2 regions of the Rossellomorea sp. NS-SX7 genome follow, and region 2 is predicted to be linked to the other one. Evidence: a T-box and tRNA genes for the amino acid it is inferred to sense, from the RefSeq annotation. Region 2 holds a T-box; the other holds one or more tRNA genes.

Region 1 (8,592 bases), 1.8 Mb from region 2:
CAAGCATTGAAACCGTAAGGATATACGGCGAGATATCCAGGCTGTGAGGATCAAGCGTTCCAGCGAGCAGCGCAAGAGCAACCGCAGGATGAAGCCCGATGAACGCCAATGCCAATGGAATTAACGGGATGAACAAGACAAAGATTTCTATTCCTATCACATCCTTAAATGACGTGATCCAGCCATTCACCACTTTGTCTGCACCCGAGAAACCGATGGCAGAGATAAAAAATCCTGCTGAAAGAAAAATAAAGAACTGGTCTTTCATTTTCAGCAAATGATTCTGATAATGCTCAAAGAGTCCCGATCCGAAGGCTCTTGTTTGTCCTAAAAAGAGACACCATACGAACGCAAATGGGATGACCAGAAGCGATACCACAATCAGGAACGAAAGCGACAGCGAATGCTCCAGGATGGAGATCACGATATTGAAGAGGATGATGGCAATCAGGATATGTGACAGCTTCCCTGCTCCCCCGCTCTTTCCGCTCCCTGCCTCAATGGCAGCAGCGGTTTCATCGATTGCCGTGCTTGTCCCAAAAGAAGCACGCTTCCGCTTCCTATATCCGCCCGTATACCAATCAAGCAGAAGTCCCAAGACACTAAGCGGCAGCACATAAGGAAGCATCGTCCCCCATTTCACTCCCGTCATATCAATGACGATCCCCACAATCGGGGTGACCGGCGCCCACATCAAAGGCATTGAAAAGCCATGCGTGATGGCCCTGCTCATGAATCTCTCCCTATTCTCTAAAGGAAATCCATCCGCCGCCGGCCTGATCGAGAAATACGTCATCGGCAATGTAGCCAGATTCATAAAGATACTAAAGAAATAAGAAATCCCCGAAGTCAAACTGTATAAACTTGTGGAGGACCGGACCCGCCTGGAAATAAAGCCTTGAATATTCTCAGAATAATTACCAAGCTTGATCGGCAGTGCAAGTAATGGAACCAACGCAAATAGTGTCAAAAGATTAAGCATCGGTCCGAAAGATAAAACGATATCTCCAATCCCAGCACCACTCCTCAACAACATAATCAGCCCAAGTGCAAGGAACACCCCTCCAATCAATCTGACAAACTTACTTACTTTCAATATGGTCATACATACAATAACGAAACAAATAACAGAGATCACAGGTGAAAGCTCGATTCCCTTGAAAAGTTCATTCAGCAAGTAAAGGACAATCGAAACACCTGATAATAGTTTAATCATAAAATCACCGCATTTTTTCTGATTATTCTATATATTAAACCTATTGAGAATGAAAATCAATTAGTTGGTATACATTATTTTGATAAAAAGTTTGATTTTTAAAAATGATCATTCACTCTTCCTGCGTATGAGGAAGCAACTACAACGCCATAAAACCCTTTATTTATAAACGTTTAACCAAGATATTACGTACTGTACTTCAATTGATATGGTATACCAAGTTGTCTGATTTATCAACTTTAACTTAAATTCCATTAAAATTTCAAGTATTTGGTATACCAAATTATTGACTAATGCAAAAATACCGCTTATAATCAAATTATTAAAACGTTATCAATAGGAGGGCTTCACATGTTCCAATTCTTATTTGGATCAAAACATGCTTTAGAGAAAGCAAATCGTAAACTTGCGCGGCTGAAAAGGACCTTAAAGTTTTAATGAAATAACATATGGTAAGAGGACATTCTCATTTATAGATTCCAAAAAGGCATCCATACCCCTCACGCACGGGATATGGATGCCTTATTTTTACTTAACAATTTAGAGAATGATTTATCACTAGTGTGCCATTGGAAATTGTACAGCCACTTTTGTACCAACCCCTGGTGCGCTTTCAAATTTTATCGTACCGCCATATTTCTCTACTATATTGTAGCAAATCATAAGACCGAGGCCAGTACCCTTACTTTTTAATGAATAAAAAGGGGTGCCGAGGTTCTTTAATTCCTCAGATGACATGCCCCTGCCGTGATCCATCACTTCTATTCTTACTACACCTTTTTTCTTCCTGGCGGCGACGGATACGGCCTTGCTGTGAGGAGATGCCTCAATGGCGTTCTTAATCAAATTGATGAACAATTGCTTGATTTCAATGGGGTTAGCTATGATGAAGCACCCTTCCTCCACCGAAAGTTCAATGCTGTTATCGTTATGCATTCCATAACTTTTCAATAACTCCGTCACATCGTTCAGGACTGTATCAATTCCAACAGAATCCTTCATTTTGTCCTCGTCAGGCTTGGCAATGGCCAGAAATTGAGATATGACATGTTCAGCCGTATGAAGCTCGTTAATCATCAGAGAAAAGTTCTTCTTAAAGCTTTGATTGAGCTCTGGGTCAGCCTCATAGTATTGCAGAAATCCCTTCACGACAGTAAGTGGATTCCGTATTTCATGGGCGACGGCTGCCGCCATCTGCCCCGTCGTCTTCAACCTTTCAGCCTGCTGCACCTGTTCATAATACATACGCTGCTTCTGGATTCGGACATTCGTTAAATGAAAAATAAAATAAAGGATGATCTGGCTCGCAAAGAAATTCACAACATTCCCTGCTATATCTGCATAGATGTACAAATAGGTTTGCCCCTGATCGACAATGGCTATGTAGCTGAATGTAAATCCAATAAAAAGTGAATTCAGCACAAGGGAAAAATAAAAAAGACGTTTATCAAAAAACAAAATAGATAAAGCAGGAACAAAACACAACAGAATAAACTCCGACCATGTTTCGGGATACAAATAAAACAGACTATAAAAATACACTGTCGACGCTATGATCGTTGTGTACCTCATACCAGCATTTTCATACAGTGGGTAAAGAAGCAGGCAAAACGCCACAATGAACACCATTCCACCATGAATGACAAAACGGGAATCAAACGGGTTATCGACCACCACCCCCAACACCATCAAAACAATAATGACAGAAATGATCATATAATAATTTTTCTTTTGTAACCCATGTTGAAATTCCCTCATGCTCATCCCCCACTAGTCAACTATTGAACTATTAATCTTTGACAGGATATAGTAACTATCTTACAAAAAAGGGAAATAGTCAATGGGACACCGGGTCTCACGTCCCTTCATTGTCTTCCCTTTGGGACGAGGGGACAGGTTCAGCGTCCCTCTTCTTCCACCTGGGACACCGTCCCTGTCCCCTTGTCCCATAACAAAAAAGCCAGTACTCTGCTTCTTCTGGGTAAGAAGAAACAAATACTGACTCTAAGATTCATATGTATTGGAGCGGGTGATGGGAATCGAACCCACGACATCAGCTTGGAAGGCTGAGGTTTTACCATTAAACTACACCCGCGTATGTGGCAGGGGCAGTAGGAATCGAACCCACACCAAAGGTTTTGGAGACCTTCGTTCTACCGTTAAACTATGCCCCTATGCAAAAAATTTGTTTATGAAGATTTTTTACCATTCGCTCTGAACGTAATGCTCCGCTTTCGCTGCGCAAAGGGTAAGGAGGCTTATTTTCACTCCGCTTGCGCTCCGTGAAAAAAGCTAAATGGAGGGGGGCAGATTCGAACTGCCGAACCCGAAGGAGCGGATTTACAGTCCGCCGCGTTTAGCCACTTCGCTACCCCTCCATGAGAGAATAAAAAATATGGCGGAGGAAGAGGGATTCGAACCCCCGCGGGCTTTAACACCCCTGTCGGTTTTCAAGACCGATCCCTTCAGCCGGACTTGGGTATTCCTCCGTGTGATATTTCACGTGTAAAAGCTGAGCTTTATTCTTAGAGATGCTCCGCTTCGCTGCGCAAGGTTTAAGGATAGATATTTTACTCCGCTGACGCTTCGTAAAAATCTTTGGTGGAGGATGACGGGATCGAACCGCCGACCCTCTGCTTGTAAGGCAGATGCTCTCCCAGCTGAGCTAATCCTCCGTAAATACATCTATAAATTGTGACGACCTATATTAATCTATCAATTCTTTAATCAATTGTCAACTTCAATAAGGAAATTCACTATAAAAAAGATAGAACGGTTGACTAGGGACAGGTGACCTGTCCCACCTCTAACCTAAAAGCTAATATGATCCAAAAGTCAATCATCTCAATCTGAAAAATGGGACAACAAACCTGTCCCTACGTCCCAATAACAGTCTTTATCACTTCTTCTACAAATACAGGCGTTTTGACGAAGGCACTCTCAATGTGAAGGCGTTCGGTTCGTTTGTGGGCGTCTTTACCGAAAGGACCTACGTTTAAGACTGGTCCTTCGAGCTTGTGCATTTCCCCAAATGGTATCGAATAGGTCGTATTCCACACCGGGGTATTCTTTTCATAAACCGCCCATCCTTTGTTTTCGTCTTTGTAATTGACGTAGCTCAAGTCCGAGATGCCGTTGAAGTAATGGACCTGTTCGACCGGGAGATCAAAGTGTTCCTTCGCAGACTTCACCACGGCTTCGACACATGCTTCCACCAGTGGATGATCAGACGTATTGACAGGCGGATAATAAGGCGGTGTGAACATGATGACCATCGCGGGTGCGAGCTCCTGGCAATTGATCATGAGCGTATCGGCAACCTTGAAAGACTTTTCCCTGTCGTCTCCTTCATGGCCACCGATATCATGCTTGAGGGCTTCGATATAGTCCCTTCCAAGTTTCTTTTCCGCATAAACCTCCAGTTCTGAATACCGAAGCACCCCGACTTCACCAACAGAAGGAATCCCCTCCCGTTCACAAAGCTCCCTGTACCTCTGGTTGCACTCAGCGGCCGCAGACAAGGCAACTTGTTCAAATACATTCATGACATCTGCAGCCGTTTTCTTCATTGTGAAGACGTTGTATAGAGCAACAGTGCCAAACGGCGTTTGTGCGGAATAATCCAGCCTTAAATCATCCTGCTGCAAAGTTACTGGAAGTGGAGTTGTTTCACCAAAGTCGGTTTCTTTAAACAAGGGATTCCATTCCATCTTCCTAGTAAGGAATGAAGCGATGAACGGTGATGTCATCCCGCTCAGAGGTTCACCTACATGCGTTTCCCTTCCATAGAACAGAGCAGAGGGCATGATCTTTCCGATGGTACCTGAATATACATTGTAAGACGTATCAGTCGGATTTTGGGAAAACACCGGTTCTCCGTTTAAGAACAAGGTATAGTCGAGGTCGTGCACTTCCTTCAGTTCATTCAAATGAACGACAGCCGCTCTCATCCCGGAGGAATTCACTTCTTCATCCGGTACAGTCACAAGAACAAGGTTGACCGGCCAGCCTTCATCGGCAGCTTTTTCAATGACTGCCATGTGAATGGCCAATCCGGCCTTCATGTCCATCGTTCCTCTTCCCCATAAGTAGTTTCCTGATTTCAAATCATTCTGTGCATCCGGGTGCAGCTCATCTATGTAGTTCTCCAGCTCTTTGGTCAACTGCTCCGGGTTAAAGGCTAGGGCTTCAAGCTCCCCATATTCCTCCGTACTCACCGTATCAAAATGACTGATCAGGACTATGGTCTTTTCAGCTTTCTCATGTTTGTAAAAAGCTGAAAAAAACTGCCTTCCATAATCGGCATCCCCGAGGTTAAGATGAGTTGGATTGGCATGGAAATAAGGAACACCCTTTATCTTCTCATATACTTTTTTCGGAAATTCGATTTCTCCCTCTGTCAGAGTCCGGCTATGCCAGCTGACCAGTTCACAAAGCAGCGCCCTCAGCGTATCAGGTGTCCCCCAATGCCTCATGATATGACCTCCTTATTCACAAAAAACTCCTGATTCAGCCAGCCCTCAAGCCGGTTCATCGCTTCCTTTATTAATTCCATGCTGTACGCAAAAGAAATCCGGATGTACCCTTCACCAAACTCAGTAAACGAGCTGCCGGGTACAACAGCCACCCCCGCTTCCCTTAAAAGCCGTGTCGCAAATTCCATCGAAGGCATGCCGAACTGTTTTATAGAAGGAAAAATATAAAAGGCTCCTTTAGGCATAACGACATCAAAGCCCATCAACGTCAATCGCCTGTAAACATAATCCCGCCTATCCCTGTACGCAATATTCATCTGGGCCGGCACGTGCCTATTGTTAGTCAATGCCTCGATTGCTGCGTACTGGCCAGGTACCGATGCACAAACCCCATTGTATAAATGGACCTTCACGACATGCTCCATGATGGAAGCAGGACCAAGGACAAAACCGATCCTCCAGCCCGTCATCGAATGGGACTTGGACAGCCCATGAATGAGAAACAACCGTTCCTTCAATTGAGCATACGAAGCAAACGTGTGATGCTCCCCTTCCAGTGTGTTCTCACTATAGATTTCATCCGACACGATGAATAGATCATACTTAGCAATCAGAGATACCAGCTCGTCCATTTCCTCTTTATTCAGAGCCACTCCGGTAGGATTCGAAGGATAATTAAAGAGAATCGCTTTGGTTTTTTCAGTGATCAAGGCTTCCAATTTTTCAGGAGAAGGCTTAAATCCAGTGAGGGATGTGTCCAAATATACCGGCTTCGCCCCGCACATCGTGATGATGGGTTCGTAGCCTGAATAAAGTGGCGCCGGCAGGATCACCTCATCCCCTTCTTCCAAAATCGTCCTGAACACTGAATCCAGCGCCTCACTCGCACCGGTCGTGACGATGATTTCCGTTTCAGGATTATAATCAAGGCCATACGACACGGCAAAAAAATCACGGACAGCCTCACGAAGCTCAAGCAAACCGGCATTATGCGAGTAAATCGTCTGGTTCGAAGCTATGGCTCTGATCCCCGCTTCCTTCACCGCTTCCGGTGTGGGAAAGTCAGGCTGGCCAATGGTCAAATTGATGGCATTCGGATAGAGAACGAGCTGATTCGAGAATTGTCGTATCCCTGGAATGACCAACCCTTGTGCTGCTGCATTTATTGATAACGACATAACCTTTCACACACCTTTCACATACCTAAACTATTTCATTAATCCCGGTAACCAGAGGGTCAGAGGCGGGAAGAATGTAATAACAAGAAGACAGATAAACATCGATATCAGGAACGGGACAATCGCCCATGCAATTTTCTCGAACCGGACGCCGCCGACACTTGATGCGACAAAGAGATTCACTCCAAGAGGAGGTGTAATAAACCCGATGGCAAGATTGGCCACCAAAATAACGCCGAAATGAATCGGATCCACGCCTACGGCAGTCACAATCGGCAGCAGGATCGGTGTTAAAACGACCAGGGCAGAAATGGTATCGATGAACATCCCAACAATCAATAGCAGGATATTGATCGCAAGTAAAATAATAATCGGATTCGTCGATAGGTCAGTCAAAAAGTCAGAGATATTGGACGGGATCTGCTCCAATGTCATAAAGTAAGCAAACGAAACAGAGAGACCGATGATAATCATGGTAGTAGCGTTGATGACAACCGCCTCACGGAAGCATTCAAATACGGATTTCCATGTCAGCTCTTTATAAACGAACAATCCTACCACCAATGAATAGACCACAGCCACTACAGCTGCTTCAGTCGGGGAAAACACGCCTCCATAGATCCCTCCTAAAATAATGACCGGAATCACCAGCGCCCACTTTGCTTCATTGGCTGCTTTCAGAACATCTTTAAAACGAAATGGCATTGCTGCCTCAGGTTTATAACCCCGCTTTCGTGAAATGATATAAGCCGTGAACATCAGCCCTCCCCCAATCAGGATTCCAGGAATAATACCTGCGAGGAACATGCTGCCTACTGATACGCTCCCAATAACCCCGTATAATACAAATGGGATGCTCGGAGGGATGATGACCCCGATTGAGCCCGCTGAAGCTGCCACTGCCGATGCAAAGCCGCCTTCATATTTACGTGCGACCATTGCCGGGATCATAAAGCCGCCTATGGCAGCCACGGTGGCAGGACCGGACCCCGAAATCGCGGCAAAAAACATACAAGCCACGATGGTGACCATAGAAAGTCCACCAGTCATCCAGCCGACCATGGCCGTAGCCAGATTCAATAGTCTTTGTGAAACGCCTCCCTTCCCCATCAGAATCCCCGCGAGCATAAAGAATGGGATCGCGAGTAACGGGAAAGAATCGAGTGACGTAAAGGCTTTTTGAGTAATAATATCCAGCGGCAAAGTAGATCCGAAGTAAATCGCCACAAGCGCTGACACTCCTAATGAAATCGCAATCGGGACCCCAATCAGCAAACAAACAGCCAGGGTTCCAAATAACAGTGCGATGGTCATACCCTCACCTCCCCAGAAGGAGAATCATCATTGGTGCGCCAGATGGTCACCAGCTGCTGCAGCAGACGGAGCGCCATTCCCGCTCCTCCAATCGGTATCGCTAGGAATGGGATCCACATCGGCAGCTGCATGGCAGGTGTAACCTGTCCATTTTGAAGGCTGGCAAGAACGAGTTGAGTTCCAAAGACGGCAAGAAACAGGGCAAGCAAAAACCAAATGATCAAAGAGACTGTTTCAAGCAACTTTCTTGCTGTCCCTTTAAACAGCTCGATAAAGCTCTCAATACGTATATGCTGTCTCTTTTTGACTGCGTAACTAGCCCCGATCCAGACCTGGAATATATGTATATAACGGGCCATCTCCTCTGTCCAGCTCGGTGCTGAAGAGAACACATAGCGCCCGACTACCT
Region 2 (8,592 bases):
ACTATATGTGTATCAGACACCTTATAATATGGCGGTTCTTGTTCAAAATCAATCTTCATAGCATACTCACTTCTCAGTGCGAATGCATCTCCTTTTGGAGGATTCAACAAATCAGGAGGTGTTCCTGGAATGGCCACCAATTCCTGCTCACCTTCAGTGTCCGTTGTTGGCATTGACCCGATCAGACCCCAAGTATAAGGGTGACGAGGGTCATAGAAGATTTCATCCACTGTGCCGGATTCAACGATCTGTCCTCCGTACATGACCGCTACACGATCAGCAACGTTCGCAACAACACCAAGGTCATGGGTGATGAAGATAATGGATGTTTCGATTTTCGTCTGTAAATCCTTCATTAATTCAAGGATCTGTGCTTGGATTGTAACGTCAAGCGCGGTTGTCGGCTCATCTGCGATAAGAATCTTTGGATTGCATGCTAATGCGATGGCGATTACGACACGCTGGCGCTGACCACCTGAAAATTGGTGCGGATATTGTTTGAAGCGTGTCTCAGGACTAGGAAGCCCAACCAGCTTCAATAGCTCGATTGCGCGTTTTTTCGCATCATTTTTATTCATGTTCTGATGCTTGACAAGCGGTTCCATGATTTGCTTACCGATCGTCATCGTCGGATTCAATGAAGTCATCGGATCCTGGAAAATCATCGAGATATCTTTACCGCGAATTTTTTCCATTTGTTTCTCAGGCAGCGTTGCAAGATCTTTACCTTCAAACATGATCTTTCCGCCTTTGATAAAACCAGGAGGATTCGGAATCAATCTCATAAGCGCTTTTGTCGTTACTGATTTCCCGGAACCTGACTCCCCTACTATTGCAAGGGTTTCACCTTTATCTAAATGAAAATCTACACCGCGGACAGCTTTGACTTCCCCTCCATGCGTATTGAAGGAGACGTGTAGATCATTCACTTCTAAAATTCTTTTTGACATATTCTTTAATCTCCCTTCCATTACTTACGCATTTTCGGATCCAATGCATCTCGAAGTCCGTCAGCCATCAGGTTAAAGCTTAGAATGACTAATGATATTATTGCTGAAGGCACTAACATCATATGAGGATAAGACTGAATCGATCTGTACCCATCATTAACCAAGGAACCTAATGAAGCTTTCGGAGGTGAAATCCCCAATCCGATAAAGCTTAAGAATGCTTCAGTATATATAGCTGCAGGAACTGTGAACATCGTGGTGATGATTACTGGTCCCATTACGTTAGGCAGCAAGTGCTTAAAGATTAGGCGGTTGCTGCTCGCACCCAAGGTACGTGAAGCAAGCACGAATTCCTGATTCTTCAATTGAAGGACCTGACCACGGACAATCCTGGCCATACCGGTCCATCCTGTTATGACCATCGCCATGGTGATCGAGAATATCCCTGGCTCAAATATCAAGATGAAGAGAATGACAACGATCAAGTTTGGTATACCTACTAGGATTTCAATGATACGCTGCATGACATCATCGACTTTTCCGCCATAGTATGCAGAAATACCACCGTATGAAATACCGATGATGAAGTCGATGATCGCTGCCAATATACCGATATATAGCGATACTCTTGTACCCGTCCAAGTTCTTGTCCATAAATCGCGTCCAAGGTCATCTGTACCGAACCAGTAGTTTACTTCAACATTCCTGGCTTCATATACGTCAAATCCATCTGCATCTTTTCCGTCAAAGGGCAGCCAACCAATCCCTGAAAGCGCTTCAATTTTAGGAGGAAGCTTTGCATGTCTAATTTCCTGTTGCTTAAAGCTGAATTCATTCATTCCCGGTCCAAATATCGCAAAGAACAAGATTATTGCAGTAATAATCATTCCGACAATGGCACCTTTACTTTTTCTTAATCTAATCCAGGCATCTTGCCAGAAATTCAAACTCGGTCTTTCGATTCTTTCAGCTTCGCTTTCATTGATCTTTTGATGCTGGAAGAGATCTGGACTAAGTTGATCTAATTTTCTTTTGTTTGATTCCATTATTTCTTCCCTCCAGCCAAACGAATACGTGGGTCAATGATTCCGTACATGATATCAACAAGGAAAATAACTCCTATGAATAATACACTAAAGAACAATGTAATTCCCATGATAACCGTATAATCGTTCGTATTGATAGATAATACGAACTGCTCACCTAATCCTGGAACAGCAAAAATACGCTCAATAACTAGTGAACCAGTCATAACAGCGACTGTCATTGGGCCTAAGATTGTAACGATTGGAATCATCGCATTTCGCACTGCATGTTTTACTACAGTTCCAATCTTTGAAATACCTTTTGCTTTTGCCAGTAAAATATAATCAGAGTTTAATATCTCAAGCATTTCAGTACGCATGAAACGCGCAATCGTTGCCACAACACCTACCGTAAGAGCTAGTGTTGGAAGTATCGTGTGTTTATACTCTCCCCAAAGGGCAACTGGAAGCCACTCTAGTTTTACACCTACATAGTATTGCAATAATGCAGCAAAAACGAATGAAGGGATTGAGATCCCTAAAACCGCTAGTATAGTAGAGCCATAATCCCAGACAGTATTATGTTTGATTGCTGCAATGATTCCTACTAATAATCCTAAAAACGTTCCTAATACCATAGCTTGGAATCCTAGAAGTGCGGAAGGTCCAATACGATCTCCAATGATTTGTGTAACCGGGCGGTTATCGTATTGAAATGATAAACCTAAATCACCCTGAGCAAGTCCGGTCATGTAGTTCACATACTGAACCGGCAGCGGGTCATTCAGACCGTATTTATCCAAAATGATTTGTTGTTGTTCCGGAGACAGCCTTTCTTGATTTTGTAGTGGAGATCCAGGCAGGAGCTTCATCAGAAAGAAAGTAGCGGTAGCAATGATAAGCAAAGTGATGATCATATAAACGAGTCGTTGAATTGTATATTTGACCATTCTTTAGCCCCCCTTTATTGTCTATTTTTTCATTTCATAAATAATTATAAAGATATTCGACAAATTTTCAATCTATTTTTACTTTTTAGTTTTTTTTCGACAATCAGTGGAAAAGGAGAGCGTATGCCCGCGCATACACTCTCCCTTTTAAGGTTTGTCATTGAGCTATGAATTACTCAACAGATGCCCACTTGTAAGAGTTATCTGCACCAAATGAATGGCGAAGGATACCTTTAACATATGGACGCTCTAGGTAAGAACTACCTCTTTGGTACATTGGGCTGATTGCTTGATCTTCGAAAAGAATCTTCTCTGCGTCGATCATCGCTTGCCAACGAGCTTCTAAATCACTAGCTAGTTCACCTTTAGCTTGCTCAACTAACTTGTCATACTCTGGATTAGAGTAAGCCATTTGGTTATGAGCTCCATCAGTAACGAACATGTCAACGAACGTCATCGGATCTGGATAGTCAGGACCCCATCCAGCGAATGAGAAGTCATAGTCACCTTTAGATTCTAAATCAAGTTTTTGCTTGAATGGTTGTGCTTTGATTGAAACAGTAAGACCTTCAAGGTTAGTTTCTAATTGTTCTTTAATGAATTCTCCGACTTTCTTAGAGCTTTCAGAGTCATAGTTTAATAGTTCGATTTCGAACGTATCTTTACCTAACTCTTCTTTCGCTTTTGCCCAGTGTTCTTTAGCTTTTTCAGTATCGTATCCACCGAAATCGCCAACAGTTTCGCGGTATTCAGCTCCGTCTGGACCTGATACGAAATCTTTAGGTACTAGATAGTACGCAGGCATTGAACCATTGTTCATAAGTACGTCAACCATACCTTGCTTGTCATAAGCAGCATCGATTGCTTTACGAGCGTGTACGTTAGCCATTAATTCGTTCTTTTGGTTTAAACGAAGGAAGAATACAGCAGTATCCGCTAGAGTTTTGAAGTTTGGATCATCTTTGTACTTGTCAACGAATTCAGCTGAAAGACCAGTAATATCAGCCTTTTCTGTTTCATAAAGGTTAACTGCTGTTGCAGTATCCTTAACGATGTTGAAGTTGATTTCTTTCAACTTGACAGTTTCTGCATCCCAGTAACCATCGTTTTTAGTTAATTTGAAGCTTTGTTCGTGCTTCCACTCAGAAAGTGTGAATGGACCGTTGTAAACTGCTTTATCAGCTTCAAGACCAAATTGATCGCCTTGAGCTTCTACGAATTTTTGGTTTTGAGGATAGAAAGTTGCGAAAGAAAGTAATGCTTTGAAGTAAGGTACTTGACCTTCAAGCTGTACTTCTAACGTTTTGTCATCAATTGCTTTAACACCTAATTCTTCAACTGGAACTTCACCAGCATTTACTTTAGCAGCGTTTTTGATATCGTACATGATGTACGCATACTCTGCACCAGTATCAGGGTTTAAAGCTTTTTGCCAAGAGTAAACGAAGTCGTTAGCAGTAACGGGATCTCCGTTTGACCATTTAGCATCACGAAGCTTGAACGTGTAAGTAAGACCATCTTCACTTACTTGCGGCTCTTCAGCAGCCATACCTAGTACTGCTTCGTCGTTCTCACCTAGACGGTAAAGACCTTCGAATACGTTGTTCATTACGTTGAATGAAACAGAGTCAGTAGCTAGTGTAGAGTCCATTGATGGGATCTCTGAACTCTCGATCAAGTTAAGTACTTGTTCTTTTTGCTCAGCAGGCTTGTCGCCGCCGTTGTCGCCTGATTCTCCGCCTTCTGCACCTTCATTGCCGCCACAAGCAGCTAGGAAAGTACTTAGAGCCAGAAGAAGAACCAGCAAGAATGAAAACTTTTTCTTCATCTTGAAATTGACCTCCTCGTAAATCTCATATTTATTTATCTTCTAATTTTCAGAAGATTTGTTACTTATTATACATGATAGAGATATTTTTGCAATATTAATTTAACAGTTTTTTTGCAAAATTATCAGATTAATAGGTAATAGGATCGTAAAACGTTGATTTATAAGGGTTTTCACCTTTACTTTTAGGGTGTTTGTCCTATTACAATTGTTACAATTGTCCGTTTTCATTTATTTTCCTGCTTCATCTTCTTGTCATGATTCTAACTAAATTGAAAGTTTCCGCTATTATATTTATAAATTTCACTGATTCTTTATTACAAATGTAAACTCTAGTATTCCCTCTAAAGAATTCAAGAAACCTTTACAACCCCTTCACTGTACGCGGGCAATAGATGATTGTGTTTAACCAGGATACAGTCACTCAGTAAATGTATATATATGAAATCCAATTGAAATTCACTGTCCTCATCATGTATACTTCTTATTAAAAAAGGTATAAAGGAGTATTATGAAACGTATATTTACTATTTATGTAATGGCGGTTTTGATCTTGATCATCTCTATCGTCTTTTCACTTGTTCAGGGTGATCCGCTCGCTCTTTCCACTCTAAACAGCTTATTTATTACAGGGATGATTTATTTAATCACGGGTGCTTTCCTGTATATATTTCAAAAGGGTTTCTTTAATGGCATTGTTTATGCTTTAAAGAGATTCAGAAGAAGTACGACTCAGGGTAAGTTCCTTTCCCAGTTTGATGATATCGATTCAACAAAGGAAGCTCACGAAGAATTCACAGTCGTCCGTTCATATAAAATCACCCGCTCCCTTCTTATAATAGGAAGTTCCCTTCTTGTACTGTCCCTGGCACTGTCCTATCTCATATACACTTGAATTAACTTTGTTTTTTCACTATAATAGGGATACTAATATCAAGGCGTAGATGAAGAGTAGTAACTAAAATTGTGATTTCAAGAGAGCTTGTGTCAGGTGTAAACAAGTAATCACCTTTTAGCGAATGGACTTCTGAGCCTTATTTGTGAATTTTCAGTAGCGAATAACGGATTTACCTCACGTTACAGAGGTTCCATGCAAGCTGCATGGACTAAGCTGACTCATGTTCGTGAGTACTTAGGGTGGCACCGCGGATATAATCCCATTCGTCCCTATTTTTTTAGGATGAATGGGTTTTTATTTTGGGTAAATATAGGAGGAAAAGCAATGAAGACAATATTTAGCGGAATTCAGCCAAGCGGAACGATTACACTTGGTAATTATATCGGGGCAATGAAGCAGTTTACAGAATTGCAAAATGAGTATAACTGTTACTTCTGTGTAGTAGATCAGCATGCGATTACTGTTCAGCAGGATAAAATGGAGCTGCGTAAAAACATCAAAAGCCTCGCAGCGCTCTATATCGCATGTGGCATCGATCCTGAAAAATCGACATTATTCATCCAGTCGGAAGTCCCTGCCCATGCGCAGGCGGGATGGATCCTGCAATGTGTAACGTATATTGGCGAACTTGAGCGAATGACTCAGTTCAAGGATAAATCGCATGGCAAGGAAGCTGTATCTGCCGGCTTATTGACATACCCGCCATTGATGGCAGCCGATATCCTTCTGTACGGGACTGATTTAGTACCTGTCGGCGAAGACCAGAAACAGCATTTGGAATTAACCCGAAATCTGGCAGAGCGATTTAACAATAAATACAATGACATCTTTACCATTCCTGAGGTCCGCATCCCTAAAGTCGGGGCCCGCGTCATGTCCCTGCAGGACCCGTTAAAGAAAATGAGTAAATCAGATGCCAATCAGAAAGCATTCATCACTTTGCTCGATGATCCAAAACAAATCGAGAAGAAAATCAAAAGTGCTGTCACAGACTCGGACGGCGTCGTGAAATACGATAAGGAAAACAAACCTGGCGTTTCGAATTTATTATCGATTTACTCCATCCTGGAGGGTATTTCCGTAGAAGAGCTGGAACAAAAATATGACGGAAAAGGGTACGGAGAGTTTAAAAGTGACCTTGCTCAAGTTGTCGTCAACGCCATCAAACCGATCCAGGACCGCTATAATGAATTGATTGACTCGGAAGAATTGGATGACATCCTTGACCGCGGTGCTGAAAAAGCGAATCGAGCTGCAGGCAAGATGCTTAAGAAAATGGAAAAGGCCATGGGACTTGGCCGTAAAGAGAGAAAAAGAAGATAATGGGAAAAATGCTGGAGCTTACATGGCTCCAGCATTTTTTTTTAGGCTTTTTCTTCCCTCCGCGTAATTGTAGGTTCCGCGCTTTTCACTTATTCTAAACCACAAAAAACCTCAAGCCCTATCAGGCTTAAGGTTTCGAAGTTCAATTCACTTTTGGACGGTTTTCAACTTCCCACAGTTTCTCAAAGAATGGCTGCCCCTTAATAAGGTTCTCACAAAGAGTGAGATGCTTGTGCGACCAACCATATTTCGTTTCTTCATACAGCATATTCCAAACGTCTTCAAAATCCATATCCTGAATCACGCGGTACTGTTCAGGTGCCCACTCCGTATACCAGTAACGGATTTCAGCCGTATTCTTAGAACCGTGCAGCTGATCAAGCGCCATAAACAGCAGCTGCTTCAGCTGTCTTTCTTTCCTTGTCAAACCATTCATCATATGGGGACTGGGGGAAAGAATATGATAGGAATTCTCCTGTTTCGGGTCATGTTCCACGGAGTACTCGATTGAATCGTGCCCATCCACCATTTCATAAACAAGCTGTTCCTGCCTTGGAATGAGCCTGCTTTTTCGGATAGGGACGGTGTATCCTATCGTATCGACTGCCAATATGCCTGTCCCATCTGTGACAATAAAGCAGTAATCCAGCTGAATGCGTTCATGATTCTTTCTTAAATATGCTTTTTGGTATACATCATTCAGCAGTTGTTGAGGTAATTCTGATAAATCATTCTCGATGTAATGAAAAAGGCCGGTATCCACTTTTAACAAAGGTACTTGATCTAACAACTCAATGACATCTTCTTTTCTCCATTCGTGAAAATGGCACACATTGTAGCCATTTTCTTCGCCTTCAAACCAATTTACCCATACATCATGAAGATATAACATGATTGACCCCTCGCTTTGCTACAATCTTATTTGTCAATCAGTATAGGCAGAAAAGAGTAAAAATATTCCTGAATGCGCACCTTTTATAGATAGTTGTTATTTTTTCTGCGAGGCAAATAAATCGTCAGGGTAATGATGAGAATGCCAACAAGGAATAGATAACATTCTACTCGTGTGCTTACAAATAGCAAATATTCTAAAATGGTCATACCTGTTGTAAGAAGGTTCAAATAAATGATCAGACTCACTCCTCCGGAAACAGCCAGTCCAAATCCTATAAATAATATGAACATACGAAACACCATGCCTTCCGCCTCTACCCTCTTTTTGCTTGTCCTTTTATACTATAGTTTATGTGCAGCAGAGGGATATATGACGAAAACAGGTGTTTGCCTATTCCACTTCAATGGAGGTTGATGTTTTTTTGTTGGGTAAGAAGAAGGAAGATGGTTTCCCCATGAACAGATTTGTCACTGCTTGCTTATTTTTTCGTGCATGTTCCACCAGATAATAGCCTGCAGCATAACCAAGCATTCTAGGATAACTTTTTTGACCTAGAAGTAAATGATCATGGAGTGGATTCACCCGCGTAATGTTCAGGTTCGGTTGAATCCACTTTTCATAATATCGCGAGAGCTCTTTGTCATCGTATGCTTTTGTCCAGGCCGCTACGTACTCAGAACCGCAGTACTCGCGCACAGCATGCTCAGCGAGACCTTCAAATAT

What was found. The T-box of region 2 lies ahead of trpS (tryptophan--tRNA ligase). A T-box ahead of a tRNA ligase gene usually reads a tRNA of that ligase, here a tRNA-Trp.
Region 1: it encodes a tRNA-Trp, which carries the amino acid that the T-box ahead of trpS (tryptophan--tRNA ligase) is inferred to sense. The anticodon was not compared.

What each region holds. Positions count from the first base shown of each region.
Region 1 covers NZ_CM128249.1:3,568,515-3,577,106, forward strand. The annotation lists gene ACUXV2_RS17715 (hypothetical protein) at 1-1,216, opposite strand, end outside; gene ACUXV2_RS17720 (ATP-binding protein) at 1,775-2,974, opposite strand; tRNA gene ACUXV2_RS17725 (tRNA-Gly) at 3,238-3,311, opposite strand; tRNA gene ACUXV2_RS17730 (tRNA-Trp) at 3,317-3,390, opposite strand; tRNA gene ACUXV2_RS17735 (tRNA-Tyr) at 3,514-3,594, opposite strand; tRNA gene ACUXV2_RS17740 (tRNA-Ser) at 3,613-3,705, opposite strand; tRNA gene ACUXV2_RS17745 (tRNA-Val) at 3,816-3,891, opposite strand; gene ACUXV2_RS17750 (M20/M25/M40 family metallo-hydrolase) at 4,093-5,691, opposite strand; gene ACUXV2_RS17755 (aminotransferase class I/II-fold pyridoxal phosphate-dependent enzyme) at 5,688-6,869, opposite strand; gene ACUXV2_RS17760 (TRAP transporter large permease) at 6,900-8,183, opposite strand; gene ACUXV2_RS17765 (TRAP transporter small permease) at 8,180-8,592, opposite strand, start outside.
Region 2 covers NZ_CM128249.1:1,122,876-1,131,467, reverse strand. The annotation lists gene ACUXV2_RS05490 (ABC transporter ATP-binding protein) at 1-950, opposite strand, end outside; gene opp3C (oligopeptide ABC transporter permease) at 971-1,996, opposite strand; gene opp3b (oligopeptide ABC transporter permease) at 1,996-2,925, opposite strand; gene ACUXV2_RS05475 (peptide ABC transporter substrate-binding protein) at 3,098-4,753, opposite strand; gene ACUXV2_RS05470 (DUF3899 domain-containing protein) at 5,265-5,648, shown strand; T-box leader at 5,686-5,925, shown strand; gene trpS (tryptophan--tRNA ligase) at 5,976-6,974, shown strand; gene ACUXV2_RS05460 (DUF3603 family protein) at 7,117-7,866, opposite strand; gene ACUXV2_RS05455 (hypothetical protein) at 7,950-8,171, opposite strand; gene ACUXV2_RS05450 (DUF2268 domain-containing protein) at 8,260-8,592, opposite strand, start outside.